DNA from 4 places in the Streptomyces sp. NPDC054834 genome. Region 4 is predicted to be linked to each of the others. Evidence: riboswitches for the same ligand, from Rfam matches in the RefSeq annotation. Region 4 holds a riboswitch; each other region holds the start of a gene.
What was found. A riboswitch is a leader RNA that binds a small molecule or an ion and turns the genes downstream of it on or off. The one in region 4 is predicted to bind cobalamin.
Positions count from the first base shown of each region.

Region 1: it holds a riboswitch for cobalamin, as region 4 does, so the genes downstream of both, ACWGJM_RS24290 (ribonucleoside-diphosphate reductase subunit alpha) here and ACWGJM_RS11600 (HoxN/HupN/NixA family nickel/cobalt transporter) in region 4, are expected to answer to the same signal.
Region 2: it holds a riboswitch for cobalamin, as region 4 does, so the genes downstream of both, ACWGJM_RS05175 (CbtB domain-containing protein) here and ACWGJM_RS11600 (HoxN/HupN/NixA family nickel/cobalt transporter) in region 4, are expected to answer to the same signal.
Region 3: it holds a riboswitch for cobalamin, as region 4 does, so the genes downstream of both, ACWGJM_RS29230 (cobalamin biosynthesis protein) here and ACWGJM_RS11600 (HoxN/HupN/NixA family nickel/cobalt transporter) in region 4, are expected to answer to the same signal.

Region 1 is NZ_JBSGZV010000018.1:80,789-88,549, reverse strand. It holds gene mctP (monocarboxylate uptake permease MctP) at 1-667, shown strand, start outside; gene ACWGJM_RS24295 (GNAT family N-acetyltransferase) at 755-1,261, shown strand; cobalamin riboswitch at 1,314-1,438, shown strand; gene ACWGJM_RS24290 (ribonucleoside-diphosphate reductase subunit alpha) at 1,563-3,974, shown strand; gene ACWGJM_RS24285 (ribonucleotide-diphosphate reductase subunit beta) at 3,974-4,984, shown strand; gene ACWGJM_RS24280 (GlxA family transcriptional regulator) at 5,232-6,197, shown strand; gene ACWGJM_RS24275 (bifunctional albaflavenone monooxygenase/terpene synthase) at 6,235-7,605, opposite strand; gene cyc1 (epi-isozizaene synthase) at 7,602-7,761, opposite strand, start outside.
Region 2 is NZ_JBSGZV010000003.1:39,961-47,721, forward strand. It holds partial or broken gene ACWGJM_RS05145 (histidine kinase) at 1-123, opposite strand, end outside; partial or broken gene ACWGJM_RS05150 (alpha/beta fold hydrolase) at 100-615, opposite strand; gene ACWGJM_RS05155 (hypothetical protein) at 737-1,021, shown strand; gene ACWGJM_RS05160 (muconolactone Delta-isomerase family protein) at 990-1,613, opposite strand; gene ACWGJM_RS05165 (histidine phosphatase family protein) at 2,102-2,692, shown strand; gene ACWGJM_RS05170 (CbtA family protein) at 2,727-3,479, opposite strand; gene ACWGJM_RS05175 (CbtB domain-containing protein) at 3,501-3,722, opposite strand; cobalamin riboswitch at 3,758-3,903, opposite strand; gene ACWGJM_RS05180 (acyltransferase family protein) at 3,977-5,125, opposite strand; gene ACWGJM_RS05185 (quinone oxidoreductase family protein) at 5,398-6,375, shown strand; gene ACWGJM_RS05190 (amylo-alpha-1,6-glucosidase) at 6,410-7,761, opposite strand, start outside.
Region 3 is NZ_JBSGZV010000025.1:76,138-83,898, reverse strand. It holds gene ACWGJM_RS29245 (lysozyme) at 1-542, shown strand, start outside; gene ACWGJM_RS29240 (anion permease) at 697-1,953, shown strand; gene ACWGJM_RS29235 (hypothetical protein) at 1,990-2,217, shown strand; cobalamin riboswitch at 2,346-2,485, shown strand; gene ACWGJM_RS29230 (cobalamin biosynthesis protein) at 2,587-3,528, shown strand; gene ACWGJM_RS29225 (cobyric acid synthase) at 3,525-5,033, shown strand; gene cobN (cobaltochelatase subunit CobN) at 5,030-7,761, shown strand, end outside.
Region 4 is NZ_JBSGZV010000006.1:255,882-263,642, forward strand. It holds gene ACWGJM_RS11580 (GAF and ANTAR domain-containing protein) at 1-680, shown strand, start outside; gene ACWGJM_RS11585 (hypothetical protein) at 696-1,478, opposite strand; gene thrS (threonine--tRNA ligase) at 1,807-3,039, shown strand; gene ACWGJM_RS11595 (nucleoside hydrolase) at 3,102-4,070, shown strand; gene ACWGJM_RS11600 (HoxN/HupN/NixA family nickel/cobalt transporter) at 4,082-5,137, opposite strand; cobalamin riboswitch at 5,167-5,352, opposite strand; gene ACWGJM_RS11605 (ArsR/SmtB family transcription factor) at 5,433-5,792, shown strand; gene ACWGJM_RS11610 (LAETG motif-containing sortase-dependent surface protein) at 5,817-6,746, opposite strand; gene ACWGJM_RS11615 (glycoside hydrolase family 13 protein) at 7,031-7,761, shown strand, end outside.

The sequences.
Region 1 (7,761 bases), on a different contig from region 4:
CGGCCAGCTGGCGATCCCGCAGCTGTTCGAGGACATGTTCCCGGACTGGTTCGCGGGCGTGGCCTTCGCGGCGATCGGCATCGGCGCGCTGGTGCCGGCGGCGATCATGTCGATCGCGGCGGCCAACCTCTTCACCCGCAACATCTACAAGGACTTCATCAAGCCGGACGCCACGGCGAAGGAGGAGACCCGGGTCTCCAAGATCGTGTCGCTGCTGGTGAAGGTGGGCGCGCTGGTCTTCGTCCTGACCATGGACAAGACGGTCGCCATCAACTTCCAGCTGCTCGGCGGCATCTGGATCCTCCAGACCTTCCCGGCCCTGGTCGGTGGCCTGTTCACCCGCTGGTTCCACCGCTGGGCCCTGCTGGCCGGCTGGGCGGTCGGCATGGTGTACGGCACGGTCGCCGCGTACGGGGTGGCCTCGCCGACGCAGAAGCACTTCGGCGGCTCGGCGAAGGAGATCCCCGGCATCGGCGAGATCGGCTACATCGGCCTCACGGCGTTCGTCCTCAATGTCGTCGTGACCGTGGTCCTGACCTTCGTCCTGAAGGCGGCGAAGGCCCCCGAGGGTGTCGACGAGACCAAGCCGGAGGACTACACGGCGGACGCGGGCGACCCGGGCGTCGAGGTGGAACTGCCGCCGGCGACGGCCGGAGCTTCCCACTAGCGGAGGCCCCACACCGGGCAGGGCTGTCGGCGGGCCGTCGGAAAATCCGGCGGCCCGCCGTCGTGTGCGTGGGGCACACTGCGCGCCATGGACATCCGGATCCGCGAAGCGAAACCCGCCGAGTACGCCGCTCTCGGTGACATAACCGCCCGCGCGTACCTCGACGACGGCCTCCTCGACTACGGCGAGGGCGACGAGTACCTGCCCGTGCTGAAGGACGTCGCGAAGCGAGCCGCCGCCGCCGAGGTACTGGTCGCGGTGCGCGACGGCAAGCTGCTCGGTGGCGTCACCTATGTCCCCGACGGCGGTCCCATGGCCGACATCGCCGGCCCCGGAGAGGCCGAGATCCGCGCCCTGGCCGTCGAGCACGGGGCCCGCGGGCAAGGTGTCGGCGAGGCCCTCGTCAGAGCCTGCATCGACCGCGCCCGCGCCACGGAAGGCCGCACCCACGTCGTCCTGTCGAGCCAGCGCTCCATGCACACCGCCCACCGGCTCTACGAACGTCTCGGCTTCGTTCGCACACCGGAGCGGGACTGGAATCCCGTGCCGCACCTGGACGACCTCACTCTCCGCACCTACAAGTTGACGCTCTGAAACCACCCCGACACAACATCTGGTGGTGGCGTGACAGGCGAGCACAAGATGTATGCTCATGCTCGCTGTCGCCACAGGGGAATCCGGTGCGAATCCGGAACTGTCCCGCAACGGTGTACTTGTGCATGTCTGTGCACAGGAGTCAGTCCGAGGACCTGCCGACAGCGCGCCCCGGCCGTCCGGCCCGGGTGCCTTGACGTCCGGGCCTCGTGGAGTGGGCCGGTGGACGCGACGCCGTGCGCGCTCGTGTGCTGCCCCCTGCCCTCCGCCAGGCCCCCTGCCGAGCGAGGGAGTGCCCCACGTGACCATCGCGCCAGCCGACCCGGCTTCAGCCATCCCGGCGACCGAGGCGACCCCGGTGGAGTCCGACGGTCCCGGTGCCGCGCTGTTGCGGACCCTGACCGAGCTGACCGCCGACCTGCCCGACGCCGACCCCGGCCGGGTGGCCGCCGCCGCGCTGCGCGGCCGGTCCGCCCGTGCCGACGAGGCGGAACTGCGCGAACTGGCCACGGAGGCGGCCGCCGGCCTGATCTCCGAGGACCCGGCCTACTCGCGGCTGGCCGCCCGGCTGCTGACGATCAGCATCGCCGCGGAGGCCGCCTCCCAGGGCGTCACCTCGTTCACCGGGTCCGTGGCCGTCGGCCACCGCGAGGGCCTCATCGCCGACCGCACCGCCGACTTCGTACGGCTGCACGCGGCCCGCCTGGACGCGCTGATCGACACCGACGCCGACGACCGCTTCGGCTACTTCGGCCTGCGCACCCTGCACAGCCGCTATCTCCTGCGGCACCCCCACACCCGCAAGGTCGTCGAGACGCCCCAGCACTTCCTGCTGCGGGTGGCCAGCGGCCTCGCCGAGGACGCTGCGTTCGATCCAAAAACGGGGACCCACTCCGTCGACGAAGTCGCCGCGCTCTACGGCCTGATGAGCCGCCTCGACTACCTGCCCTCCTCCCCCACCCTGTTCAACTCCGGCACCCGGCACCCCCAGATGTCGTCCTGCTACCTCCTCGACTCCCCCAAGGACGAGCTGGACTCCATCTACGACCGCTACCACCAGGTCGCCCGGCTCTCCAAGCACGCCGGCGGCATCGGTCTGTCGTACAGCCGGATCCGTTCACGCGGCTCCCTCATCCGCGGCACCAACGGGCACTCCAACGGCATCGTGCCGTTCCTCAAGACCCTCGACGCGTCGGTCGCCGCGGTGAACCAGGGCGGCAGGCGCAAGGGCGCCGCCGCGGTCTACCTGGAGACCTGGCACTCCGACATCGAGGAGTTCCTGGAGCTGCGCGACAACACCGGCGAGGACGCCCGCCGTACGCACAACCTCAATCTCGCGCACTGGGTCCCGGACGAGTTCATGCGCCGCGTGAACGCCGACGGGCAGTGGTCCCTGTTCTCCCCGGCCGACGTGCCCGAGCTGGTCGACCTGTGGGGCGAGGAGTTCGACGCCGCGTACCGCAAGGCCGAAGCCGAGGGTCTCGCCAAGAAGACCATCCCGGCCCGTGATCTGTACGGCCGTATGATGCGCACCCTCGCGCAGACCGGCAACGGCTGGATGACCTTCAAGGACGCCGCCAACCGCACCGCCAACCAGACGGCCGAGCCGGGCCACGTCGTGCACTCCTCGAACCTGTGCACGGAGATCCTGGAGGTCACGGACGACGGGGAGACCGCGGTCTGCAACCTGGGTTCGGTCAACCTCGGCGCCTTCGTCGACACCGCGACCGGCGACATCGACTGGGAGCGGCTGGACGCCACCGTCCGTACCGCCGTCACCTTCCTCGACCGCGTCGTCGACATCAACTTCTACCCCACCGAGCAGGCCGGCCGCTCCAACGCCAAGTGGCGCCCGGTCGGCCTGGGCGCGATGGGTCTTCAGGACGTCTTCTTCAAGCTGCGGCTGCCCTTCGACTCGCCGGAGGCGAAGGCGCTGTCCACGCGTATCGCCGAGCGCGTCATGCTCGCCGCGTACGAGGCCTCCGCCGACCTCGCCGAGCGCAACGGCCCGCTGCCGGCCTGGGAGAAGACCCGTACCGCGAGGGGTTTCCTGCACCCCGACCACTACGACGCCGAGCTGACCTGGCCGGAGCGCTGGGCGGCGCTGCGCGAGCGCGTCGCGACGACCGGCATGCGCAACTCGCTGCTGCTGGCCATCGCCCCCACCGCCACCATCGCCTCGATCGCCGGCGTCTACGAGTGCATCGAGCCGCAGGTGTCCAACCTGTTCAAGCGCGAGACGCTGTCCGGCGAGTTCCTCCAGGTCAACTCGTACCTGGTGAAGGACCTCAAGGAGCTCGGCGTCTGGGACGCCCGCACCCGTGAGGCGCTGCGCGACGCCAACGGCTCGGTGCAGGACTTCTCCTGGATCCCGGCCGAGGTACGGGCGCTGTACCGCACGGCCTGGGAGATCCCGCAGCGCGGCCTGATCGACATGGCCGCCGCCCGCACCCCGTTCCTGGACCAGTCCCAGTCCCTGAACCTGTTCTTGGAGACGCCGACCATCGGCAAGCTCTCCTCGATGTACGCGTACGCCTGGAAGCAGGGCCTGAAGACGACGTACTACCTGCGTTCCCGCCCTGCGACCCGTATCGCCCGCGCCGCCCAGGGCCAGGCACAGGCCCAGAAGACCATCCCCGTCCAGCAGGTCGCCGACCCCGACGCGGTCGCCTGCTCCCTGGAAAACCCCGAGTCCTGCGAGGCCTGCCAGTAATGCCCAGCAACCAGAACCTGCTCGACCCCGGCTTCGAGCTGACTCTCCGCCCGATGCGCTACCCCGACTTCTACGAGCGCTACCGGGACGCCATCAAGAACACCTGGACCGTGGAGGAGGTCGACCTGCACTCGGACGTCGCCGACCTCGCGAAGCTGACTCCGGCGGAGCAGCACCTGATCGGCCGTCTGGTCGCGTTCTTCGCGACGGGCGACTCGATCGTCGCGAACAACCTGGTGCTGACCCTCTACAAGCACATCAACTCCCCCGAGGCCCGGCTGTACCTGAGCCGCCAGCTCTTCGAGGAGGCCGTGCACGTCCAGTTCTACCTGACGCTCCTGGACACCTACCTTCCCGACCCGGACGACCGTACCGCCGCCTTCGCGGCCGTGGAGAACATCCCGTCCATCCGCGAGAAGGCCGGGTTCTGCTTCAAGTGGATCAACGAGGTCGAGAAGCTGGACCGGCTGGAGTCCAGGGCGGACCGCCGCCGCTTCCTGCTCAACCTCATCTGCTTCGCCGCGTGCATCGAGGGCCTGTTCTTCTACGGTGCCTTCGCGTACGTCTACTGGTTCCGCAGCCGGGGCCTGCTGCACGGTCTGGCCACCGGCACCAACTGGGTGTTCCGCGACGAGACGATGCACATGTCCTTCGCCTTCGACGTCGTGGACACCGTCCGCAAGGAGGAGCCGGACCTCTTCGACGACGAGCTCCAGCAGCAGGTCACCGGCATGCTGCGGGAGGCCGTCGAGGCCGAGCTCCAGTTCGCGCGCGACCTGTGCGGTGACGGCCTCCCGGGTATGAACACCGACTCGATGCGACAGTATCTGGAGTGCGTCGCCGACCAGCGTCTGACGCGCCTCGGCTTCGCCCCGGTGTACGGCTCCGAGAACCCCTTCTCCTTCATGGAGCTCCAGGGTGTTCAGGAGCTGACCAACTTCTTCGAGCGGCGTCCTTCGGCGTACCAGGTGGCGGTGGAGGGCACCGTCGACCTGGACGAGGACTTCTGATCCGCGGTCTCTTCCCTGGCCTGCTGGGCCTCCCTGATCTGTCGGTCGACGCGCCGGTCGTGCGCGATGCCGATCAGTGACGGGAGGACCAGGAGGACAAAGATCCCGAGGACGACGAGCATTGCGGTCAGGCCTTCTGTCTGCGCTGTAGTCATGACACCACTGTCGCGCCGGATACTGCTTACCGTGAGTGGCAGGACTGCCGTACACCTTCAAATTCCTGCCACTGCGGGGGCACACTGGCAGCATGCTGAAGAACGTGGCGGCCGTGCTGCTGGACGGCGTCCATCCCTTCGAGCTCGGCGTCGTCTGCGAGGTGTTCGGCATCGACCGCAGCGACGAGGGGCTGCCTGTGTACGACTTCGCGGTGGTGTCGGCCGAGGGCCCGGCGCTGGGCACGCACGTCGGCGGGCTGACCGTGTCCACGCCGTACGGTCTCGACCGGCTCGACCAGGCCGATCTGATCACCGTGCCGGCCGGTAGCGAGTACCACCGCCGGGACTACCCGCCCGCGCTCCTCGACGCCCTGGTGCGGGCCGTGGAGCGCGGGGCCCGGGTGCTGAGCGTGTGCTCAGGGGTGTTCGTGCTCGGTGCCGCCGGGCTGCTCGACGGGCGGCGCTGCGCGGTGCACTGGCACCATGCGGACGAGCTGACCCGGCAGTACCCGCGCGCGCTCGTCGAACCCGACGTCCTCTACGTCGACGCGGACCCGGTGATCACCTCGGCCGGTACCGCCGCCGGGATCGACGCCTGTCTGCACATCGTGCGCAAGGAGCAGGGCCCGGAGGTCGCCAACAAGATCGCCCGGCGCATGGTGGTGCCGCCGCACCGGGACGGCGGGCAGGCGCAGTACATCGAGCGGCCGCTGCCGAAGAGCTCCTGCGACACCGTGGGCGAGGTGCTGGCGTGGATGGAGCAGCACCTCGACGAGGAGGTCACCGTGGAACAGCTCGCGGCCCGCGCCCATATGGCCCCGCGCACCTTCGCCCGCCGCTTCCAGCAGGAGACGGGCACCACCCCCTACCGCTGGATCCTGCGCCAACGGGTGTTGCTGGCTCAGGAGTTGCTGGAGGGCACGGACGAGACGATGGACGCGATCGCCTGGCGGACCGGGTTCGGTACGGCGGCCGCGCTGCGCCACCAGTTCGTCCGGGCGCTGGGCACGACACCGAACGCCTACCGGCGCGCGTTCAGGGGACCTGAGGCCGCCTGAGCGCGCGCCGGTATCGGCAGGCGTCACACGGGGTGCGTCACCACTCCACGGGCTTGAGCAGCAGCCGGTGCGGGCGGAGCGTGATGCCCACCCGGGTCGCGTCGTTCGACCCGCTGACCTGCTCGAAGCGGTACTTCGCCGACACCGCCGCGGTGATCAGGGTCAGCTGGGCCATGGAGAAGTGGTCGCTGGGGCACTTGCGGTTACCGACGCTGAAGGGACTCATCGCGTACTTGGGCACGTCCTTGGCCCGCTCCGGCAGCCAGCGGTCGGGGTCGAACCCGAGGTGGTCCGGGTAGGAACGCGCGTCGCGCTGGATCGCGTACGGGCTGTAGACGATGTCCGCCCCCGCCGGAATGCGATAGCCGCCGAGAGCGGTGTCGGTCACCGCCCGCCGCGTCAATATCCATACGGCGGGACGCAAACGCATGGCCTCGACGACGAGATTGTTCGTGTGGGCCAGCCGCCGCACGTCGTCGAATCCGACGGGCCGGCCGCCTGTCACGGATTCGACCTCGGTGCGCACCCTGGCGGCGTGTTCCGGGTGTTCGGCGAGGACCTGGAGGAGCCACATGATCGTGGAGGCGACTGTTTCGCTTCCGGGGGTGAGTATCGCTACCACCTGATCGTGGATCTCCTGTTCTCCGATGGGGTCGCCATTGTCGTCCCTCGCCTCCAGCAATGCCGTCAGCAAATCGTCCGGCTTTTGACCAGATGCCCGGCGTTCGGCGACGATCTCGTCGACCAGTAGATGCAAATCGGCCAGGGCCCGGTTGAATTCCCGGTTGGCCGGCAGCGGCAGCCGGTAGAGCGGTCCGAGCGGGACGACCATCCGGCGGTACATACCCCGGAAGACGGTGGCGAGGGCGACGCACAGCCGCTCGGCCCGCTCGTCCATGTACTCGCCGCGCAGCAGGCAGCGGGCCGCGATGCGCACGGCGACGCGGAAGGACTCGGAGGTGCAGTCGAGGGTCTCACCGGCCCGCCAGCGCTCGGTCAGCGCGTGCGCCTCCTCCTCCATGATCGGCCCGTAGGCGGGGATCGCGTCGAGGCGGAAGGCGGGCTGGATGGTGCGCCGCTGGCGGCGGTGCCGGGAGCCGTTGGCGGTGGCCACGCCCTCCTTGCCGAGCAGGCCCTCCAGGGACTCCCACAGCGGCCCGTCGATCTTGTAGTCGGGGCTGAGTGCCAGCGCGCCGGTGAGCTCCGGCGTGGTGACGGCGTACACCGTCTTGGGGCCGAGCCTGAGGCGCACGACATCGCCGTGGTCGCGCAGCCGCGACATGAAGACCAGCGGGTCGCGGGCCAGCTGCCAGCCGTGGCCGAGGAGCGGGACGGCGCCTGCGGCGAGGGGTGGTTCCCGCAGCTCCGGCGCGTCGGGCGTCACGGGTCGCGCGGATTCGACGGTCATTTCTCACCTGCCGCTTCGTTGTTGACGTACGGGGGCGTGGACCGGTCGTCCCAGCTGTCGACCATGTACCGTCCGGATTCGTGGTGGAACCAGTAGACGGAGCTGAACCAGTTCCGCATATTGCCGAGGCAGGCCCGTACGGCCGCGCCGAGTTCC
Region 2 (7,761 bases), on a different contig from region 4:
CGTGGTTCCATGCCGAGCCAGTTCAACAGTGTGCTGTTGATCTTGGCGGTGGTGCCGTCCATGAGTGTGGACAGGTAGGCCGCAGGGTGCCGACTGGCGGGAGGAAGGGATCGCGGCGTGCACGTAGGCGCCGGCCTCGCGGGGCGCGATGACGTCCTGAGCGCATTCCAGCACCAGCGTCGGCACAGCTTCTGCGCCACCGACCCCGACATCGCCCGTGTCTTCGCCCGCACCAGTTGGCCAGCTCCTCCCCCGGCTCCGGCCGCTCCGCATTGCCCATGATCACCGGGCCCGAAGAGGCCGGCAGTTCGTCGATGTCCTTCGCGCTGAAGCCACCGCGGTAGCCGTCGTCGTCGATGTAGCACGGCGACGGCGCCACCATCACACTTCGGCCACGTCCTGGGCCTAGCCGTCGAGCGAGGAGTACCGCTCCTGACTCCAGGCCGACAGGTCCGAACGGCCGGAGCCCACGTAGTCGGACAGCACCACCCGGTACCGATCGGTCAGTGCCGGCGCGACCAACCGCCACATGTTCTGGCCGCAGCCGAACCCATGCGCCAGTACGACCACCGGCGCGCCGGCCGGCCCGGCCCGGCCATCGGCGCAGGCCGCCATTCGGAGCACCGAATGGTCAGCTCTTCCGGTGCTTGCCGGACGACTCGCAGGTGAGCACACCTCATCGGGGGTACGGCGTCTGCGCAGCAGATGCCCAGGACGACTCGCGAGGAGAACAGCCGTGTACGCAGCCATCAGAAGGTACTCGGGGGTGACCGACCCGGCCGAGGCAGGACGTCGGGTGAACGAGGGGTTCGTGCCGCTCATGCGTCAGATCCCCGGTCTCCTGGCCTACTACTGGGTCGACGCCGGCAACGGAGTCATGGTCTCGACCAGCGTCTTCGAAAACGAGGCGGGGGCCGACGAATCGATCAAGAAGGCAGCGGTCTTCGTACGGGACAACCTCGCGCCGCTGCTCCCCAACCCTCCCGAGGTCATGTCCGGCCAAGTCGTGGCTTCCGTATGACGCCCGGGTCGCTCGGATGCTCACTCAGGGGCGTTGTCTGGGTGGCAAGCCACGGTCTCAGAGGAAGCGAATCAAGGACGGTCTGCATCTCGGCGAAGTCCCGGGCGCGCCACAGGCCGAGCGCACGGCCCTCGCCGGGCATCCGCCACAGCCGTACCAGGTGCCCATCTCCGGCCAGCTCCTGCGCACGGACCGCCTCCGCCGCGGTGACGTCCGCCGGTGCCCGGGACGGGGCGCCCTCGGGTGCGGCGGGGGCGAAGGTGACCAGGAACTCCTTGGCGGTACCCGATGCTCCGGTGGAGGTCGGACCGGGGTCGTTCGGGTGCTGCGTCAGGGGTGTGACCTCGTCACTGCGCCAGACGCGCAGTGGCAAGGCGGCGAGCACATCCTCCAGGCGCGCCGCGTCCGCCGCTGTGAACAGCCCGAGCGTGCGCCACTCGCCTGGCCGCAGAGGCGGGCGCCACAGCCGCAGCAGCCGGCCCTCCTCGGCGAGTCTGCGGGAGTTGGAGGCCTCTCGGGCCCGGATGTCGTCGACTTCGTCCGGTGAGGTCCCCTCCGGAACATGAGTGGTCATGGTGACGAGGTATTCCATGACGGATCCTCCTCCGAGCCGGTGAACCGCGGGGAACCGCTGCCTGGATCCACCGTCCCGCGCGCGGCGGTCGATCGCATCCCCTGAAAGCCGCCGGTTGCCGCCCGGGCGACGTCGCACGGCGATCGCCGCACCCCGCCGACACCGCTCGCGGGCACCGGTGAGGTGAGACGGCTGGCATCGACTTCGTCGTCGGCGGAGTGCCAACGTTCCGTGCCGGGCGGGGCGTTGGCGTCCGTCAGTGGGCCGAAGCCGAGGCGGTGCACCACCGTTGTCCTGGCGGCGGAGCACCCGAAGCTTGTGGCAGAAGTGGCCGCTGTGGCAGAAGTGGCGGCTGTGGCGGCTGTGGCGGCGCAGTATCGACCTCACCAGCTGGGGCCAGGATCCTGCACACTGTCCCGCCGGCGCGCGACAGGGCGCCACCCTGTTATGTTCGCGACCGAGGCAGGCGATCCGCATCCCGTGCCGACCGCAGGAGGAGCAGCCACGTGACCAGCCGCGTCACCTTCGTCTCGGCCGCGACGAGCCCGTCGCTGCGTCAGGCCCGCTTCTACGACGGCGACTCGGTGGACGACGTCGGGGCGGCCCGCGCCCGCTCAGCGGCCGGGTCGTTGCCCTCGCCGGCCCGTGTCGCCACGTCCCCGAGTGTGCGCTGCCGGGAGACGGCGGTGACGCTCGGTCTGGACGTCGTGGAGACGCCGGAGTTGCGAGGTCTGGACGTGGGCCGCTGGCGAGGCCGCACCCTTGACGAGGTGGCGGCCGCCGAGCCGGAGGCAGTGGGCCATTGGCTCGCCGACCCCGGCTGGGCAGCACACGGCGGGGAGTCGGTACGGGACGTGTGCGAGCGGGTCGGGCACTGGCTGGACGCCGCGCAGGACACGGACGGCCGTACGGTCGCCGTGGTCGAGCCGGAAGTCGTACGGGCCGCGGCCGTTCATGTCCTGGGCCTGCCCGCATCCGCCTTCTGGCGGCTGGACGTACCGCCGCTGACGGCCACGGAACTCAGCGGCCGGGCCGGACGGTGGAATCTGCGGCTCGGGCAGCCGCTGGCCACGTCGGAAACCGTCTCGGCGCGCTGAGACCCTACGGACGCGTCCCGCCTGACACGAGCGTTCAGTTCGAGGCGGGAACCGTCCGCCCGGACCGGGCTGCCGCGGGCTTGGGATTCAGCTGCCGCTCGGCCAACTCACCGAAGAACAGGCCGAATCCGCCCCACAGCACGGTCTGGATGGCCAGGGCCGACAGACGGAACCGCCACAGCAGGGTGGCCGGGAAGTCCTTCGGCACCTCGTTGATGACCGGCAGGAACGCGTACGCCAGCCCGATCACGACGACGAACGCGGCCACCGCGACCACCGTCGCCCACCAGGTGCCCAGACCGGGCGCCAGGCGCTTGCCCACGATGGTGGCGGCGATCGCCAGGAGCACGCTGAGCAGCATCATCAGGAAGTACAGGGTGGTCCGCTTGCCGATGGTGTCGGGCTCACCGACGGACGGCGGGTTGGCCGGGTACTTCAGGAACGGCACGACATACATGGCGAGGAACGCGCAACCGGACAGCAGCAGCGCCGTCGCCCGCGGGCTGAAGCGGCCGATCCGGCCCAGCGCGAAGCAGTACGCCAGCGCGGCGATGCCGCCGAAGGCGACCCCGTAGACCAGGACGCCGGTGGCGAGGCCGGCCGTGGACTGGAGGGAGCGGGAGACGACCTCCATCTCGTGCTCGTGGGAGTGGGCGTCCTCGAAGCTGATCGCCTTGTCGACATTCGGCTCACCGAGAAGGTAGGCGACGACCAGGGCGAGCACGCCGGCGGCCAGGCCGGCGAGCATGCCCCGCACGAGGAGATTTCTTACCGTTGCGGAATTCATGGGCGTGCGGCGTCCCTCGCGTCAGTGGCAGGGGAAGCCGAGCAGGTGGCGGGCGTCGTGCACCCACTCGTGGACGTCCGTGCCGTTGAGCACGGAGGTGGCGCCCTGCTCGGCGCCGACGAAGTACAGCAGGACGAGCATCAGGATGCCGAAGAAGACCGCCCAGGGGGCTATCGCCTTCAGCGGCAGCGTGGCGGGAACAACGGGAGTGGTGGCTGTCGGCTGGGCGACGGTCTGCGCCATGGCAGGACCTCCTCTGGGAGTTCGCGTCCCATCTCGGTGGTGCACAGGACGACGGCCACGGGTCTGACTTGCCGGACACCCCGAAGGGCGTCTGGCATACAGTGGCGCGACCGTGCCGGATTCCCACCGGCTTCCGTCTCGCCGTCGTCAATACGGACAGACCGTACCGCGTGACGCGGACACGGCCAAGACCGCACCACCTTGCGTGACCTTCCTCTCGAAGCGCGTGGCCAACCGCACGTGGGACAGGCGGGTCAGCGGTGCCGGCGTGAACGTCCCGCCGAGAGCATGGACTTCCAGGATCGGTTCCGCTTGAAGGGCATCTCGAAGAGCTCTGCGAACAGCCAAGCCGACAGGACCGAAGCGGGCAGCCCCAGAACCAACGTGAAACAGAACGTGGGCAGTCCGGCCGATACGTACTCCGGGGCGATTTTCCGGACGATGACCATGACGATCGGCAGATGAATGAGATAAAGGCTGTATGAGAAGTCGCCGAGGCTGCGCATGGGCCGTGTGGCCAGAAAGCGCATCACAAAGACGGGACGCCCGGTGGCGATCGCCGCCAGAAACATCGTCATGGCGGGCGCGATGGCGAGATCCACCCAGAAGTAATGATTTATGGTCCAGGTCGATCCCTGGACCGCGATGAGCAACATCACCGGCATGACAGCCAGAGCGGCGAGCCGATGCCAGGGCATGCGTCGGACCCTTTCTCGCGCAACAATGATTCCCGCGCCGACCAGACCGGCAACGAATACGGGCGCGAGATTCGGGGTCAGCCAGTTGTCACCTTCGACCGGCAACACGTTTTCCGCCGACAGCCCGCGTAGGGCCACCAGCAGCGTCACACCCCCGACCAGGAGCACCGCCCCCAGCCGTCGCCGGACAAAAAGCAGCAGCGGAAAGACGAGATAGAGCTCCGCCTCCACGGCGATCGACCAGAACGCACCATTCGGCGTGCGAGCCGTGAACATATCCTGGACTACCAGACCATACACGACAATTGTTCTGACGTTCGGCGGCCCATGGTGAGAGGCGGGCACGACAAAGTAACCGATGACCGTGCTCAACACAAGTGCGGCCCAATATGGCGGAAGGATTCGCCAGGCGCGGCGCCGCAGGAACCGTGCGATACCAGCCTGCCGCCAGCCGTGACGCGCCGGGGAAATAGCCAGTGAGAAACCGGACAGTACGAGAAAGAAGACGACGGCGAGGCGCCCGTACATCAGCCAGCCCAGCCAGGACGGGCCCGAGTTTTCGGGAAATCCTGGAAAGGCCAGCAACCAGCAGTGAAAAAGGACCACATATAACGCGGCGATACCGCGGAGCCCGTCAAGACCCGGCACATGGAGGCCGCCGTTGACTTCGCCCCTCCCGTCCACCTGCCGTACCAGGACGGCCATGTCGGACCCGCCACTGACGGGACGGCTCGATAATGATGAAATTTTTCGGCCCTTCCTCTCGGCGCCGCGCCGAAGCACGTAGCCACCGCTTGCGGTCCGGGTGACACAGCGCCACCCGTGGTGACTCATACGTCGCACACAGCAAGGAAGTTCAATGCCGCGGTCCGCACCGCGCCCGGACGCACGGGCCGCTTGCCCACTGTTCGATGGATCTCGTACAGTGCCGGTGTTCGGTCTCCGTTGAACACCATGTCGAAGGGTGCCTTCCGCTGATGCGCGCAATCGAGTTCCAGGAATACGGCGGCCCCGAGGTGTTGAAGGTCGTACAGGCCGGCACCCCCGAGCCGGGGCCGGGGCAGATCACGATCGACGCCGCCTACACGGGCGTGAACTTCGCGGACCTCAAGGCACGCGCCGAGGGGTACCGGGTCGGATCGCTGCCCTTCCGGCCCGGCCTGGAGGTTTCCGGACGCGTCCGGGCCGTCGGTGACGGCGTGGAAGGACTTCGCCCGGGGCAGGAAGTCGTCGCGCTCGTCAACAGCGGCGCCTACGCGGAGGTCGTGGTCGCCGAGACCGCCACGGTCTTCCCGCTCCCCGAGGGCCTGGACCTGCGGACCGCGGCCGCGTTGCCCACCGTACTGCCGACCGCGCACGCGCTGCTCCATGAGGTCGGGCGATTGCGCGCCGGAGAGAACGTGCTGATCCACGGCGCGGCGGGAGGCATCGGCACGGCGGCCGGGCAGCTGGCACGGGCGGCGGGCGCCGGCGCTGTGTACGGCGTGGTCTCCTCCCCCGCCAAGGCCGCGCACGCCCTCGAGCACGGCTACGACGAAGTGTTCACCGACGACTCCTTCCTCGGCGACGTCCGCCGCGCCACCGTCGGCAGGGGCGTCGACCTGGTACTCGACCCCGTGGGCGGCGACACCCTGCACCGCGGCCTCGACGCCCTGGCCGTCTTCGGACGCCTGGTGTCCTTCGGCAACGCGAGCGGGGCCGAGCCGTGGCACGTCGGGCAGCCCGAGCTCTACCCGCAGGGCCGTTCCGTCGCCGGCTTCTCCATCCTGGCCCTCGCCCAGACGGCGCCCGAAGCCCTGCGCTCGCTCGCCGAACGCGCCTTCCGTACGGTCGTCGACGGCACCGTGAACCTCCCGGTCACCGCCGAGTTCCCGCTGTCGGACGCGGCCGAGGCACACCGGCTGATGGGCGGACGTACCTCGACGGGCAAGCTGCTGCTGCGGACGGCCGACTGAGCACACAGCGTCCGGGGAACGGGAACTCCAGCGATCAGACGCGGCGTTCGGCGGCCTCGGCGAGGAGGAGGTAGCCGGCCGCGGTCCAGGTGTAGGCGCGGTCGCGCAGGCCCGTTCCCGTGATGGCGTCGAAGTTCTCCGCGAAGCCGTGGGTTTCGCAGAGCGCTCGGAAGCGGGCGCTGATCTCGTCCGCAAGTCGATGGTGACCGGCGCGGCGCAGGCCGTCCTCGACCAGGACCGTCGCGGGTGCCCAGACCGGGCCGCGCCAGTAGCCGTCGGCGCGGTAGTGCGGCGAGGCGGGCAGTTCGGTGGCCAGGCCGTACGGGGTCAGGTGGGCCTCGATCCCGGCGGCCAGTGCCTTGCCGACACCCTGCGGCAGGTGCTCGCCCAGGACGACCGGCAGCAGGTCCAGCAGGCTGGAGCTGCTCCACGTCCGCGAACTCTCCACACCGCGGGCCACGAACCTCTCCCCCGTCCACAGTTCGTCGAGCATCGCGGCCTGCGTCGCCTCCGCGGTACGGCGCCAGCGGCGGGCCTCGGCGGAAAGCCCCAACTCGCCGGCCAGACTCGCGAGCTCGCGCAGTTGAAGGATCAGGAACGCGGCGAGGTCGGCGGTGACGACCACACGTTCGGGGTCGAACGTCGTCGCGTTGTCCCAACCGCTGTCGTTGCCGTGCTGGTAGTGGGGCAGGGCGGCGCCCGGTGCTCGGCGTGCGGTGAGCCAGTAGTCCGTCCAGCGACTCAATCGGCCGTAGACCTCAGCGAGTTCCTCAGGGCTGAGGGGTTCGGGGAGGCGTCGGCGGAGGCGGGCGAGGGTCCAGCCGTGGATGGGTGGTTTGACGAAGTTGCGCAGGACCTCCGAGTGCGTGACGGAGTCGGGCAGGGCGCCGCTCTCGTCCTGGTGGTCGAACGGCAGTGAGAACTGGTCCCGGGCCAGCGCTGGTGCTCCGGGGGCCAGGGCGAGGGCGTTGAAGCAGTGGTCCCAGCTCCACACCTTGTCCATCCAGTGCTTGGACATGAGCACGGCGGGCCGGGTGACGAGGCCGGCCGGGTCGACGGTCGCCGACCACAGAACGTAGACCGCTAGTTCGGCGGCCGGGGTACGGGAGGACCGCCAGGGCGCCACCGCGTCGGCGAAGGCGGCGAAGGCGCCTTCCGCCGCGGCCACGACCTGGCCGAATGTCTTCGTGGGAGAGTGAGCGCGGCGTCCGCTGTCGAATTCCTCGACAGCCACCTCCCAGGTCCCGCCGGCGTCCCCGCAGATGGTGAGGCCGCGGTCGGCGGCGCCGAGGGCCTGGTTGCCGGACAACTCGCGGGCGACTCCGGACAGCCTGGTGATCCGGTACCGGCGGCCGGTCTCGTACGAGGTGAACACATAGGCCTCGT
Region 3 (7,761 bases), on a different contig from region 4:
AGGCGACCGAATCCACCGACTACCGCAACCCCTACTTCAGCCGGCAGTACAGCGGCTCGCGTGAGGCAGGCCTGATCCACGGGGCGTACCACTTCGCGCTGCCGGACGAGTCGCCGGGCGCCGCCCAGGCCGCGTACTTCGTGCGCCACGGCGGCTCCTGGACCGCCGACGGCTGGACACTGCCGCCCGCACTGGACATCGAATACAATCCGTACGACAACGGGCACAGGTGCTACGGCCTGAGCAAGGCGAAGATGGTCGACTGGATCCAGGCCTTCAGCGACGAGATGAAACGGGAGACCGGCCGCCGCCCGGTGATCTACACCACCGCCCACTGGTGGAACGACTGCACCGGCCGCAGCCATGCCTTCGCCGACCACGCGCTGTGGCTCGCCCGCCACTCCGGGGACCCCGGCGCCCTGCCGGCCGGGTGGTCGTACTGGACCTTCTGGCAGTACGACAACAGCGGCAGCCTGCCGGGTGACCAGAATCTCTTCAACGGCTCCCCGGCCGGGCTGAAGTCGTTCGCGAGGGACGACTAGCCAAGGGCCGCCCAGGGTCGTTCCGCACCACCGAACCGGAGCGGAACGGCCATCTCCGGATCCGACACCGTGATGCCTGCCCCAGTTCATCTTCCGTTCACCCAGGTTGCCTACGGTCAACCCGCCAATGACGCTCGAAAGAATGCCTGGGTAAATGGAAAGCTTCTCGCTGATCCTCGCGATTGTGGTCGTAACCGCACTCGCGTTCGATTTCACGAACGGTTTCCACGACACCGCCAACGCGATGGCCACCACCATCTCGACCGGTGCGCTCAAGCCCAAGGTCGCGGTGGCCATGTCCGCCGTCCTCAACCTTGTGGGTGCTTTCCTCTCCGTGGAGGTCGCCAACACGATCTCCAAGGGTCTCGTCGACGAGAACGGCATACGTCCCGAGGTCATATTCGCCGCCCTGGTCGGCGCGATCCTCTGGAACCTGCTCACCTGGCTGGTGGGGCTGCCCTCCAGTTCCTCGCACGCCCTCATGGGCGGCCTGATCGGCGCCACCGTCGCCTCCGCGGGCTTCGGTGCCGTCCACGGTGACGTCCTCGTCACCAAGGTGCTGCTCCCGGCGGTCGCCGCGCCGGTCGTCGCGGGCATCGCGGCGATGCTCGCCACCCGGTTCTCCTACGGCATCGGCAAGAACGCCGAGGGCGAGGCCACCCGCAAGGGTTACCGCGCCGGCCAGATCGCCTCGGCCGGTCTGGTCTCTCTCGCCCACGGCACCAACGACGCGCAGAAGACGATGGGCATCATCACCCTCGCGCTGATCGCCGGCGGCTCCATCGCCCCCGGCTCCAACCCGCCCACCTGGGTGATCCTCTCCGCCGGCATGGCCATCGCGCTCGGCACCTACATCGGCGGCTGGCGCATCATCCGCACCATGGGCAAGGGCCTGACCGAACTGGAGCCGCGGCAGGGCTTCGCGGCCCAGACGAGCGCCGCGACCGCCATCCTCGCCTCCTCCCACCTCGGCTTCTCCCTCTCCACCACCCACGTCGTCTCCGGCTCCGTGATGGGCGCGGGCCTGGGCCGCAAGGGCGGAGTGGTCCGCTGGTCCACGGCGACCCGGATGTTCGTCGCCTGGGCGCTGACCCTCCCGGCCGCCGCGCTGGTCGGCGCGCTCGCCGAGACGGTCACGGACCTCGGCGACTGGGGCACCGCGCTGGTGGCGGTCTTCCTCGTGGCCTCCAGCGCCGCGATCTGGAAGCTCTCCCGCCGCGAGGTGGTCGACGCGACCAACGTCAACGAGACCGAGGAGCCGGCCGGCGTGGTCACCACCGCGATCGCCGCCGTGACCCCGCCCCCGGCGGGCACCGTGGCCGAGGACCTGACGGCCACGATCCCGTCCCCCGCGACGCCCGTCGCCGTCCCCACCGCCGACCCGGCGACCCCGCCGGCCGCCGCCGTCTGACCCCGGGCACCCGGGCACCAAGAAAGCAGCTCTGTTATGAAGATCGACTGGGCAGCCCTCGGCTCCGTCTTCGGCGTCAGCCTCGCGGTCACCGTCGGCCTGGTGGCCCTCTTCACCCTGGGCGTCCAGGGCCTGGCACGACGCGAACGCGCCGCCGCCCAGGGCGACTCGGCGGCGTCGGCCGTCGCCGGGGCGTACGTGTGCTTCGCGGGATGCGCGGCAGCGGTGGCCTACGGGATCTACCTGATCATGAACAAGGCCTGACCGAGGCCTCACCGGCTCCTCCCCGAAGACTTCGGGGAGGAGCCTTTCGCATGCCGCCCCACCGTCACCCGGGCTTCGATGTGGGCCTCAGCACACTCTCCTCGTGCAGGTCAACAGCAAGTTGACGGCCCTTCCGGGGCCGTGGTGGACTTCCGGGGCCATGTACGGCGGCAAGGGAGGAAGCCGGTGTGAATCCGGCGCGGTCCCGCCACTGTCACCGGGGTAGGTAGCCCCGGGAGCCAGGAACTCCCACCGCCGGTCTCGTCGAACCAGGGCGCGGACACCCTGAGTGAGGACATATCGCCATGCTCGCCTGCCGTTCGAGGTACAGCACCGGATCGCTGCCCGACCCCACGGCCGGCTGAGCCGATGCGTGCCGATCGCGTCTTCGCGTACGGCGCCGCCGCCGGCCTCCTCGGTGACCATCTGCTCGGTGATCCGCGGCGCGGGCATCCGGTGGCCGCGTTCGGGCGGGCCGCCGGTGCCATGGAGCGGGCGCTGTGGCGGGACCACCGGGGTTGGGGCGCGCTGCACACCGCGGTGTGCGTGGGCGGTGCCGCCGGTCTGGGAGCCGTCGCCGCCGCGGCCGTACGCCCCTCCCGTGCCGCCTCCGTCGCGCTGACCGCCGCCGCCACCTGGTCCGTCGTGGGCGGAACCTCCCTCGCGCGCGAGGCCCGTGGCATCGGGCGTGCCCTTCAGGCCGGAGACGTCGAGGCTGCCCGGGCGCGGCTGCCGCACCTGTGCGGAAGGGACCCGCAGGCGCTCGACGCCGACGGGATCGCCCGGGCCGTCGTGGAGTCCGTGGCCGAGAACACCTCCGACGCGGTGGTGGGCGCCCTGGTGTGGGGAGCCGTGGCCGGGGTGCCCGGGCTGCTGGGCTTCCGGGCCGTCAACACCCTCGACGCCATGGTCGGGCACAAGTCGCCCAGGTACCGGCGGTACGGATGGGCCTCGGCCCGGCTCGACGACCTCGCGGGCTGGCCGGGGGCGCGGTTGACCGCCGTACTGGCGACCGTCGCCGGTGGCGACCCGCGCGGAGCCGTACGGGCCTGGGGGGCCGATGCCGGCCGGCACCCGAGCCCCAACGCCGGGCCCGTGGAGGCCTCGTTCGCGGGCGCGCTCGGCGTGCGGCTGGGCGGGACGCTGTCGTACGGCGGACGGGTGGAACACCGACCGGTGCTGAACCAGAAGGGACGCGCCGTCGCCGTACCCGACATCGAACGGGCCGTACGGCTCTCGAAGCGCGTCGGCCTGCTCGCGCTCGGCGTCAGCGTCGCCGCGCGCATCGTCGTGAAGGGACGTGGGAAATGAACGGGGGTCTCCTCGTCGCAGGCACCACCTCGGACGCGGGCAAGAGCGTCGTCACGGCCGGGATCTGCCGCTGGCTGGTGCGGCAGGGGGTCAAGGTCGCGCCCTTCAAAGCGCAGAACATGTCCCTCAACTCGTTCGTGACGCGGGAAGGCGCGGAGATCGGGCGGGCGCAGGCCATGCAGGCGCAGGCGTGCCGTGTCGAGCCGACCGCGCTGATGAATCCCGTGCTGCTCAAGCCCGGCGGGGAACAGAGCAGTCAGGTGGTGCTGCTGGGCAAGCCCGTGGGCGAGCTGAGCGCGCGCGGGTACCACGGCGGGCGGCAGCAGCGGCTGCTGGGGACCGTGCTGGACTGTCTCGCCGAGTTGCGGGGCACGTATGACGCGGTGATCTGTGAGGGGGCCGGTTCGCCCGCCGAGATCAATCTGCGGCGGACCGACATCGTGAACATGGGGATCGCGAGGAACGCGCGGCTGCCCGTGCTCGTCGTCGGCGACATCGACCGTGGGGGCGTCTTCGCCTCCTTCTTCGGGACCGTCGCCCTGCTCTCCCCCGAGGACCAGGAACTCGTCGCGGGTTTCCTCGTCAACAAGTTCCGCGGCGACGTCTCCCTGCTGGAACCCGGCCTCGACATGCTGCACGGGCTCACCGGGCGGCGGACGTACGGCGTGCTGCCCTTCCGGCACGGACTCGGCATCGACGAGGAGGACGGGCTGCGTGTGTCGCTGCGGGGGACGGTCCGCGAGTCGAACACCGCCCCGCCCGTCGGCGAGGATGTGCTGCGGGTGGCCGTGTGCGCGATCCCGCTGATGTCCAACTTCACGGACGTGGACGCGCTGGCAGCCGAACCCGGTGTCGTGGTGCGGTTCGTGGACCGGCCCGAGGAACTGGCCGACGCCGACCTCGTGGTGATCCCGGGGACGCGGGGCACGGTCCGGGCGCTGGAGTGGCTGCGGGAGCGGGGGCTGGCCGAGGCCCTCGTCCGAAGGGCCGCCGAGCAGCGGCCCGTCCTCGGCGTCTGCGGCGGCTTCCAGATCCTCGGTGAGCACATCGAGGACGAGGTCGAGTCGCGCGCCGGCCAGGTCCACGGCCTCGGAGTCCTTCCCGTCCGCGTGCGGTTCGCCCGCGAGAAGACCCTCACCCGGCCTGTCGGGGAAGCCCTCGGCGAGCACGTCGAGGGGTACGAGATCCACCATGGCGTCGCCGAAGTGACGGGGGGCGTGTCCTTCCTGGACGGCTGCCGGGTCGGCCAGACCTGGGGCACGCACTGGCACGGCTCGCTGGAGTCGGACGGCTTCCGGCGGGCCTTCCTGCGCGAGGTGGCCGCCGCCGCGGGCCGCCGCTTCGTGCCCGCCGCCGACACCTCGTTCGCCGCGCTGCGCGAGGAGCAGCTCGACCGGCTCGGCGACCTGATCGAACAGCACGCGGACACGGACGCGCTCTGGCGGCTCATCGAGTCGGGCGCGCCGCAAGGACTGCCCTTCATTCCACCGGGAGCACCCGCATGAGCACAGTGTTGTTGTTGTCGACCGCCGACACCGATCTGCTGGCGGCGCGGGCCTCCGGCGGGTCCTACCGGATCGGCAACCCGACCCGGGTGGACGTGGAGGCCGAGCTGCCGTCCCTCCTCGCGGGCGCCGACATCGCCGTCGTACGGCTGCTCGGCGGCAAGCGCGCCTGGGAGGACGGGCTCGCCGCCCTGAAGGCCTCGGGCGTCCCGACCGTGCTGCTCGGCGGAGAGGCCGTGCCCGACGCCGAGTTGATGGCCGAGTCGTCCGTGCCCGCCGGTGTCGTGGCCGAGGCGCTCAGGTACCTCGTGGAGGGCGGCCCGGAGAACCTGACCGAGCTCGCCCGGTTCCTGTCCGACACGGTGCTGCTGACCGGTGAGGGGTTCGTCGAGCCGCGGAAGATGCCGGAGTACGGCGTGCACGGCTCCCGTACGCTCCAGGACGGCCGCCCGACCGTCGGCGTGCTCTTCTACCGCGCCCACGAACTGAGCGGCAACACCGCCTTCGTGGACACCCTGTGCGACGCGATCGAGGCGCGGGGCGCGAACGCGCTGCCCGTCTACTGCGGTTCGCTGCGCGGTGCCGACGCCGGGCTGTACGAGATCCTCGGCAGCGCGGACGCCCTGGTGGCCACCGTGCTCGCCGCGGGCGGCACGCACGCCTCGCAGGCCTCGGCCGGCGGCGACGAGGAGTCCTGGGACATCGGGGCGCTCGCCGACCTGAACATCCCCGTGCTCCAGGGCCTGTGCCTCACCTCGTCGCACGCGGCCTGGGACGAGTCCGACGCCGCCCTCTCCCCCATGGACGCGGCGATGCAGGTCGCGATCCCGGAGTTCGACGGGCGAATCGTCACCGTGCCGTTCTCCTTCAAGGAGCAGGGCCCCGACGAGGTGCCGGTGTACGTGGCCGACCCCGAGCGGGCCGCGCGGGTCGCCGGGATCGCCGTACGCCACGCCCAGTTGAGGCACAAGGCCAACGCCGACAAGAAGGTCGCGCTGGTCTTCACCGCCTACCCGACCAAGCACTCCCGGGTCGGCAACGCGGTGGGCCTGGACACCCCGGCCTCGGCGGTACGGGTGCTGGACGCACTCAGGGACGCCGGGTACGGGCTCAGCGAGTACCCCGACAACGGGGACGAGCTGATCCACCGCCTCATCGAGGCCGGCGGGCACGACGTCGAGTGGCTCACGGAGGAGCAGCTGGCCGCCGCGCCCGCGCGCGTACCGCTGGCCGACTACCGGGCGTGGTTCGACAAGCTCGACCCGGAGCTGCGGGACGCCATGCTGGAGGCGTGGGGCGAACCGCCGGGCTCCCTCTACGTCGACGGGGACGAGATCGTCCTCGCCTCCCTCCAGTTCGGGAACGCCGTCGTCATGATCCAGCCGCCGCGCGGCTTCGGCGAGAACCCGATCGCGATCTACCACGACCCCGACATGCCGCCATCGCACCACTACATGGCGGCGTACCGGTGGCTGGAAAACAGTTTCGGCGCCGACGCGATCGTGCACATGGGCAAGCACGGCACGATGGAGTGGCTGCCCGGCAAGGGGCTCGGGCTGTCGCGCGGCTGCGCCCCGGACGCCGTCCTCGGCGACCTCCCGCTGATCTACCCGTTCATCGTCAACGACCCCGGCGAGGGCACCCAGGCCAAGCGGCGCGGGCACGCCACGGTCGTCGACCACCTGGTGCCGCCGATGGCCCGCGCCGACACCTACGGCGACCTGGCCAAGCTGGAGCAGCTGCTCGACGAGTACGCGCTGGTCTCCGACCTGGACCCGGCGAAGGCACCGACCGTGCGCGCGCAGATCTGGACCCTGGTCAAGGCGGCCGAACTGCACCACGACCTGCACGTGGCCGAGCAGCCGGACGACGAAGAGTTCGACGAGTTCGTCATGCACATCGACGGCTACCTCTGCGAGATCAAGGATGTGCAGATCCGCGACGGCCTGCACATCCTGGGCGGCGGCCCGGTCGCCGAACCGCGCGTGAACCTGGTGCTCGCCGTATTGCGGGCCTCGCAGGTGTGGGGCGGGCAGGCGAACGCGCTGCCCGGTCTGAGGGCTTCGCTGGCGGCTCACTTCGGGCTGGTGGAGAAGGACCTGCTGGCCGAGCCAGGCGCCCCGGTGAAGGTGCCGGTGGAGCTGACGGACCTGGTGGAGGGTCCGGCGCGGACGGCCGCCGACACGATCGACCTGCTGGAGCAGCTGTGCCGGCGGATCGCCGAGGACCTGGAGGCCCGGGCGTGGGACGTGACGACCGTCCCCGGTCTGGCGCGTGACGTGCTCGGCGCCGAACTCCCGGAGGCTGTCGCCGTGCTGGAGTTCGCCTGCACGGAGGTCGTACCGCGGCTCGCGAGGACCACCGACGAGATCGGCCACATCCTCCGTGCGCTGGACGGCGGTTACGTCCCGGCGGGCCCGTCCGGCTCACCGACGCGCGGCCTGGTGAACGTCCTGCCGACCGGCCGCAACTTCTACTCCGTCGACCCCAAGGCCATCCCCTCCAGGCTGAGTTGGGAGGTCGGCCAGTCGCTGGCGGACTCGCTGGTCGCGCGTTATCTCCAGGACACGGGCGAGTACCCGAAGTCCGTCGGCCTGACGGTCTGGGGCACATCCGCCATGCGCACCCAGGGCGACGACATCGCCGAGATCCTCGCGCTGCTGGGCTGCCGCCCGGTCTGGGACGACGCCTCGCGCCGGGTGACGGGCTTCGAGGTCGTCCCCCTGGC
Region 4 (7,761 bases):
AGGCGGTACGGGGCGCGACGCCCGAGCGGGTGCCGGAGCGGCTGTGCGCGGCCGCGGTGGACCTGCTGCCGGTGGCCGGCGCGAGCGTGTCACTGCGCAGCGAGGGCGTGCCGGTGCTGGTCGGGGCCAGCGACGACACGGCGGCCGGCGTGGCGGAGATGCAGGCCACGCTGGGCGAGGGGCCGTGCGTGTGCGCCGCCGAGACCACCGCGGCGGTGTTCGCCGGCGACCTCACGGCCGGGCAGGACATGGCGCGCTGGCCGGTGTACGCGCAGCAGGCGACCGGCGCGGGGGTCCGGGCCGCGTACTCGCTGCCGCTCGGCGACTCCGCGGTGTGCGTGGGCACGTTCGACCTGTACGGCACCGACCCCGGCGAGCTGACCGGCCCCGATCTGCACACCGCCCGGCTGCTGGCGAGCGCGCTGACCACGGCGCTGATGTCGCTGCCCCGGGGCGAGGAGGAGATCGGCCGCGCGGGTGGCTTCTGGCTCGGCGGCCTGACCACCGGGCACAGCGAGATCCAGCAGGCCATCGGCATGATCATGGCCCAGCTGGGGATCGACGCCGACGAGGCCCTGGCCCGCCTGCGCGGCCGCGCCTTCGCCTGCGGGCGTACGGTGCTGGAGATGGCCCGAGACGTGGTCGCCCACCGCGAGCGGTTCCACGAGGAGCGGGCCTGAACCGTGGACGGGCGGTCAGGCCTGCGTGCGGGCCTGGGCGCGGATCTGGGTCAGGCGCTGGGCGCCGAGTTCCAGGGCCCGGCGCGTGCTGTCGTCCGGGGGTACGGCTCCGAGCGCGCCGTCGGTGAGCACGATCGCCTCGTCCGCGACCCGTACGGCGGCGACCTCCAGGGTGAGCACGGGCGCCTGCCCGTTCATGTCGCTCTCGCCGGTCAGCGTCACCCGCAGGCCCTGACGGGCGTCCCCGACAGCCGGCAGCGGCAGCTCCTCGACCTGGACGGCCTCGACGCCCGAGCGGGTGGTCGTCGCCAGGAACTGTCCGCAGGTGCCCGGCAGCGTCCGCAGCCAGGCAAGCGCGCGGTCCACGTCCGCCGGGCGGTGGGCGGCGACCTGGTAACGCAGCTGGGCCTGGTCGTCGCCGTCGTCGAGAACGGCCACGGCCAGGCTGCCCGACGGCCGGCCGAGCGGTTCTTCGGTGTACAGCGACTCCAGCAGCCGCTGGCAGTCGGGCGCGGCGGTCGTCGTCGCCTTCAGCAGGCCGTCCCGCCAGGTCGCCGCGCCTTCGGACGGCATCCAGGGCGCGCCGAGATCGGCCTCGTTGATCAGGGCGGCCCGGGCCTGGGCGGCGGTGAGGCCGGGGGTCGGGCCGGCCTCGGTGTTCGGCTCGGTCGAGACGGGAGCGGCGAGCGGGTCCCGGGCCTGCCCCGGCGTGCCAGCCAGGCAGGCGGAGGCGGTGAGCAGCGTGGCCGCGGTGACGGCGACGGCGGCGGGGCGGCGGGCAACCGGGGGGTGGGGCATGTACCCACGGCACCATTGCCTCCGGCGGGTCACCAGTCTGTCCGGTCCGTCCGGGTGAGGGGGTGAGGTGGGTGCGGGCAGCAATGCGGACCGGCATCGAAATGCGCTGCCACGGCCTGAGTGATCGCGCGAAAAAAATGCGTCGCCCCCGCCGCGCGCCCCTGTTACCGTCCCCCACATGAAGCGCGCCCCGTCCTCCCCCTTCCGTACGACGACGCCGGAGTACGTCCCGGTGCGCTGACAGGTGACCTCAAGTCCGAAGCCCCGGGGCGAGTGCCCCGGGGCTTCGGTGTGTGTGCGTCCCGGTTCTCGTCCCGGCCACCACACCATCCGCGAGGAGACCGCCATGCACGACCACCGCCGGCTCGGCCGTGAGCTGGGTCTGTTCGACACCGATCCCCTGATGGGCGCGGGGCTGCCGTACTGGCTTCCGGACGGGGCCGTCGTACGGCACACCCTGGAGGAGTACGTCCGGGAGGCGGAGCGCGCGGCCGGGTACCGGCACGTGTACTCGCCCGTCCTCGGCAAACGGGAGCTGTACGAGCTGTCCGGCCACTGGGACCACTACAGCGACGACATGTTCCCGCCCATGCGGCTGGGGTCGGAAGAGGTCGTGCTGCGCCCCAGCCTCTGCCCCCACCATGCGCTCATCTACCGCTCCCGCTCCCACAGCTACCGTGAGCTGCCGTTGCGGATCGCGGAGTTGGGTGCCATGTACCGCTCCGAGCCGTCCGGGGTGCTGGGCGGGCTGACCCGGGTGCGGTCCATCCAGCTCAACGACGCCCATATCTTCTGCACCCTGGACCAGGCGGTCGAGGAGGCCCGGGCGGCCCTGGGCCTGATCGCCCGCGCCTACGCCGACCTCGGCATCCGGGCCTCCCGGTACCGTCTCTCGCTCCCCGGGGAGGGCGGCAAGTACGTCGCCGACCCGGCCCTGTGGCGGCGGGCGACCGCGATGCTGCGGGAGGTGCTGGAGGAGTCCGGGCAGGAGTACGAGGAGGCGGAGGGCGAGGCCGCCTTCTACGGCCCCAAGATCGACGTGCAGATCACCGACCCCGCGGGCCGTGAGGCCACCCTCTCCACCGTCCAGATCGACTTCCACCAGCCCGAACGCTTCGACCTGCACTACGTCGGCGCCGACGGGGCCAAGCACCGCCCGGTGATGGTGCACCGCAGTGTCATCGGCAGCATGGAGCGCGCTGTCGCGCATCTCGTCGAGGAGCACGCAGGCGCGTTCCCGGTCTGGCTGGCGCCGGTGCAGCTGGTCGTGCTGCCGGTCGCCGAGGGCCAGGTGGAGCAGGCGGAGGCGGTGGTGCGGGAGGCCGCCGCGCGGGGCCTGCGGGCCGAACTCTCCGGTCCCGGGCAGGGCACCCTGGGCGCCCGGATCCGCGCGGGGCGCCTGGTGCCGTACCAGGCGGTGATCGGCGACCGGGAGGCCGGCGCGGGCCAGGCCGCCGTACGGCTGCGGGACGGCCGGCGACCCGGGGCCCTTCCGGTCGACGACCTGCTGCGGCGGATCGGTGACCGGGTGCGGGCGCGCGGCACCGCCCTGTGGGAGTGACCCGGTGACGCAGGGCCTGTCCCGGACCTGGCCTAAGGTCGGTACGACGGAAGGAGACCGCCGTGACCGGTCAGCCCATCCCCGTGATCATCGACTGCGACACCGGTGTCGACGACGCCCTGGCCCTGCTGTTCGCCGTCCGCCACCCGGACCTGGACCTGCGCGCGGTGACGTGCGTGGCCGGGAACACGGACGTCGACGGGGTGGTCCGCAACACCCTGACCGTGCTGGAGCGGGCGGGCGCACCGGACATCCCGGTGGCCCGGGGCGCCGAGCGGCCGCTCATCGAGCCGGCCCGCTCGGCACGGCACGTGCACGGCCACGACGGGATGGGCGACCTGGGGCTGCCCGTGCCCACCCGGGCCCCGGCCGCCGTGGACGCGGTGACGCTGCTGCACCGCGAGATCCTCGCCTCGCCCCGCCCGGTCACCCTGATCCCGACGGCCCCGCTCACCAACATCGCCCTGCTGCTGCGCACCCACCCGGAGGTGACCGGCAACATCGAGCGGATCCTGTTCATGGGCGGGGCGGTGGCCGGCGGGAACGCCACGCCCGTCGCCGAGTTCAACGTCTGGCACGACCCGGAGGCGGCGGCGGTCCTGCTCACCGCCGGGGTGCCGATCACCATGTACGGGCTGGACGTCTTCCATCGGGTCGTCGTCCCCGGCGTCCAGGTACGGCGGCTGCGGGCGAGCGCCGAGCCCGGCACCCGGCTGGCCGGCGAGCTGCTCGCCCACCGGCCGACCACGCAGGGCGGCTCCGCCGAGGCCGAGGCGGCGGGCGGCCTCGGCGACGCGGGCGCGGTCTGCGCGGTCGCCGACCCGGAGGGCATCACCACCCGCCTGCTGCCCGTCGAGGTCTCCCTCGCCCCCGGCCCGGGCCGGGGCCAGACGATCGTCGACCGCCGGCCCCGGCCGGGCGAGTCCGAGATCCACGAGGGCGCCCGCGAACAGGCCCTGGTGGACGTGGCGTTGGACGTGGACGTCGACCGGTTCGTGAAGCTGTATCTGGAGACGGTGGAAAGGCCGTAGGCGGAGCGGACTCAGTCGGTCGTGGCGGGGGCCGGGGCCGGGGCCTGGGGCGTCCACCGTTCCTCGACCCTGGCCACCTTCCAGTACGCCACTGCCGCCGCCCACACGACCACGAACAGGCCGACGACGATGTAGCCGACGTTGCCGAGTTCGAGGCCGAGGAGTTCCATCGTGGCGATGACGAAGGCGACGGCGATGGACAGGCCGGTGATGGCGAGGTTGTAGAAGACCTTGCGCACCGGGTTCGAGAACGCCCACTGGTAGGCGAAGTTCATGAACGTACCGTCGAGGGTGTCGAACAGGCTCATGCCGGCCGCGAACAGCAGGGGCAGGCAGAGGATCGCGTACCAGGGCAGGCCCGCCGCCGCGCCCGAGCCGGCCATCACCATCAGCGTGACCTCGGTCGCCGTGTCGAAGCCGAGGCCGAAGAGGAAGCCCAGCGGGAACATCTGGCCCGGCCGGGTGATGGACCTGGTGAGGCGGCCGAGGACGCGGTTCATGAAGCCACGGGAGTCGAGGTGCTGTTCGAGCTCCCTCTCGTCGTACGAACCCGCCCGCATCGCCCTGAAGACGCGCAGGATGCCGACGAGGGCGACCAGGTTGAGCGCGGCCACGAGATAGAGGAACGTGGCCGAGATCGTCGTACCCATGAAGCCCAGCACCTGGTGGGTGCGGGAGTTCTCGTTCATCACCCGGCCCGCCAGCTGTGTGCCGCCGGCGATCATCGCGGCCAGCACGACCACGACGCTGGAGTGCCCGAGCGCGAACCAGAAGCCCACCGACACCGGCCGCTTGCCGTCGGCCATCAGCTTGCGGGTGGTGTTGTCGATCGCGGCGATGTGGTCGGCGTCGAAGGCGTGCCGCATGCCGAGGGTGTAGGCGGTGACGCCGAGCCCGATGCCGAAGGCCTTGGAGCCGACCTCGTAGTGACCGGGGGCGACGAGGAGGAACAGGATGCCGAAGGCGACGACGTGGAGGGCGGCGATCACAGCCATCAGCCCGGCGGTCTTGACGGTGTCCTCGCGCCGCCAGCGGAAGGAGGCGGCCTTGGTCTCGGGCAGGGTCATCCGGTTCACGCTCCAGCACCTCGTGGATCACTTCGTGAGCTGCCGTGGCCGGTCTCCTGGCTTACGGGTATGACGTCCGCCGCCCCTGGCCTTCCCGGTCGTACGACCAGTGGCCCCGGCGGGTGCCGGACAGGACGGGAACTCCCCGATCACAGTGGCGAGGGCCGCGTCGACATCGCATCGACTTCCCGAACACCACGGCCCGCCCACCGTAGGGGCGCGGGCGGTTGTCTGCATAGCTGCGTACCTGCGCAGGTATCGAAGATCACAGAACGGCGCCTGCGAATATGGCGGTATGCATCTCGTGCCTGCCGACCGCGCGGACCGTCGCACCATCGACGGTCACCGGGTGTGCGACGCCATCGCCGCGATCGGCGAACCCGGCCATGTGCGCGCCTGGGCCGACCGCTTCTCCCTGCTCGCCGACGCCAAACGGCTCGCTCTGCTGCTCGCCCTGTACCGCACCGGCCCGCTCGCCGTGTCCGACCTGGCGATCGCGACGGGAATGAACGACCCCGCGGTGTCGCAGGCGCTCAGGCTGCTGCGGGCCGCGGGGGTCGTGGAGGGGGAGAAGGAGGGACGGGTGGTCAGGTACCGGGTGGTGGACGCGGAGGTTCAGGGCTTGCTCAAGCACTGCGCGGCCGACGGAGGCTGACCGGACCCGCCTCCCCCGGGAGGGTCAGCCGCGCGCGGTCCGCTTCCGGCGCGTCGCGACGACGATGGCCGCGCCGCCCGCGAGGAGCACCGCCGCGCCCCCGGCGATGATGCCGGAGCTGCTGCCGCCACCGGTCTCGGCGAGGTCGCCGCCGCCACCGTCGGGCGTCGGGGCCGCGGCCGGGGTGGACTCGGAGGCGGACGGGGTCGGCGTGCCGGAGGACGTCGACTCCGAGGCGCTCGGGGTCGGGGTGTCGCTGTCCTTGGCCGGGGTCGACGGCTGGGCCGGCGGGACGGACGCGGGGGAGGACGGGGTCGGCGTGGCGGACTCGGTGGAGGTGCAGTCCTTCGTGCCGCCGTTCCAGGCCGCGATCAGCTTGTCCTTGATGACCGGGTGGTCCGGGCCCTTGGGCAGGTCGCCGTGCTCGAAGCCGTCCTTGGCGTCGAGGTCGCCGTCGAACTTCACCGCGCCCCGGTACAGGTCGATCTGCGCGAAGCAGCCCGCGTCGGGCACCGCGATGTCGAGGGAGTCGGTCTGGCCCGGCTTGACGGTCACGGAGTCGAAGTCGATGAAGATCTGCTCGCCGGAGGTGTTGAAGGAGGCGCCGTGGGCGAGGTAGGAGGCCAGCGAGGCGGTGCAGGTGGAGGCGTCACCGGCGGTGCGGACCTTGACGTGGACCTTGCCGTCATCGGTGGGCTTGAGGTTCTGGTCGTCGACCTTCACCGAGTCGTAGAAGTCGGTGCCGTCGAGCGAGAACTGGCAGCGGTCGGTACCGGTCTCCGTGCCCGCGCCCGTGCCCGGCTTGTAGGTACCGCCGGACTTCCAGCCGTCGCCGCCGGGCGCGTCGTTGGCCAGAGCGGCGGAGGCGGCGGCGACGGAGGCCGCACAGAGGGCGAGCGTCGCGACGCCCGTCCCCAGCAGGCGGCGCGTGGTGGCACGTCTCGCTATGGACATGTGTATCCCATCAGGAGTTCTGAGAGTGCTTCAGGCAGCGTGCTGCGGCCTGTGGCAGGCAGAAGCAGGTCGAAGACACCGGGCCCATTGGTCACATGCGCCACAGCGTGTGCACATGGTGGGTCGACCGGCCGAACCCTGTCAACCTGCGTCGCAACAAGGGGAGTTCGGGATTCATCACAACTTCGCCACACTGGGAATGATCTATTCCGCAGAGTGTGAAGGTTCGCTTTCCCGGCAATGTGGACAGGCTTTCCTCTGTCGTCCTTCCCAAGGGAGCCACTGTGAACGACCTCTCGTCCAGGAACCCCGACTGGTGGCGCCAGGCCGTCATCTACCAGGTCTATCCCCGCAGCTTCGCCGACGCCGACGGCGACGGGCTCGGCGACATCCGGGGCATCGCCGAGCGCCTGCACCATGTGGCCGCGCTGGGCGTCGACGCCCTGTGGCTGAGCCCCTTCTACCCGTCCGAACTCGCCGACGGCGGCTACGACATCGCCGACCACCGGGACGTCGACCCCCGCCTCGGCACGCTGGACGACTTCGACGCCATGGTCGCCGAGGCCCACCGGCTGGGCCTGAAGGTCATCGTCGACATCGTCCCCAACCACACCTCGCACCAGCACCCCTGGTTCCAGGAGGCGCTGCGGGCCGGTCCCGGCTCCGCCGCCCGCGACCGCTACGTCTTCCGCGCCGGGCGGGGCGAGCGCGGCGAACTCCCGCCCACCGACTGGCAGTCGGTGTTCGGCGGCAGCGCCTGGCAGCGGGTCCCCGACGGCCAGTGGTACCTCCATCTGTTCGCCCCCGAACAGCCCGACCTCAACTGGGACAACGACGACGTCCGCGCCGACTTCCGCACCACCCTGCGCTTCTGGTCCGACCGGGGCGTCGACGGCTTCCGTGTCGACGTCGCCCACGGCCTGGCCAAGGACCTCACCGAACCGCTGCGTGATCTCAGCGAACTCGGTGACCTCGGCCCGACCGGCGAGGAGTCCCTGGAACACGTACCGCCCGG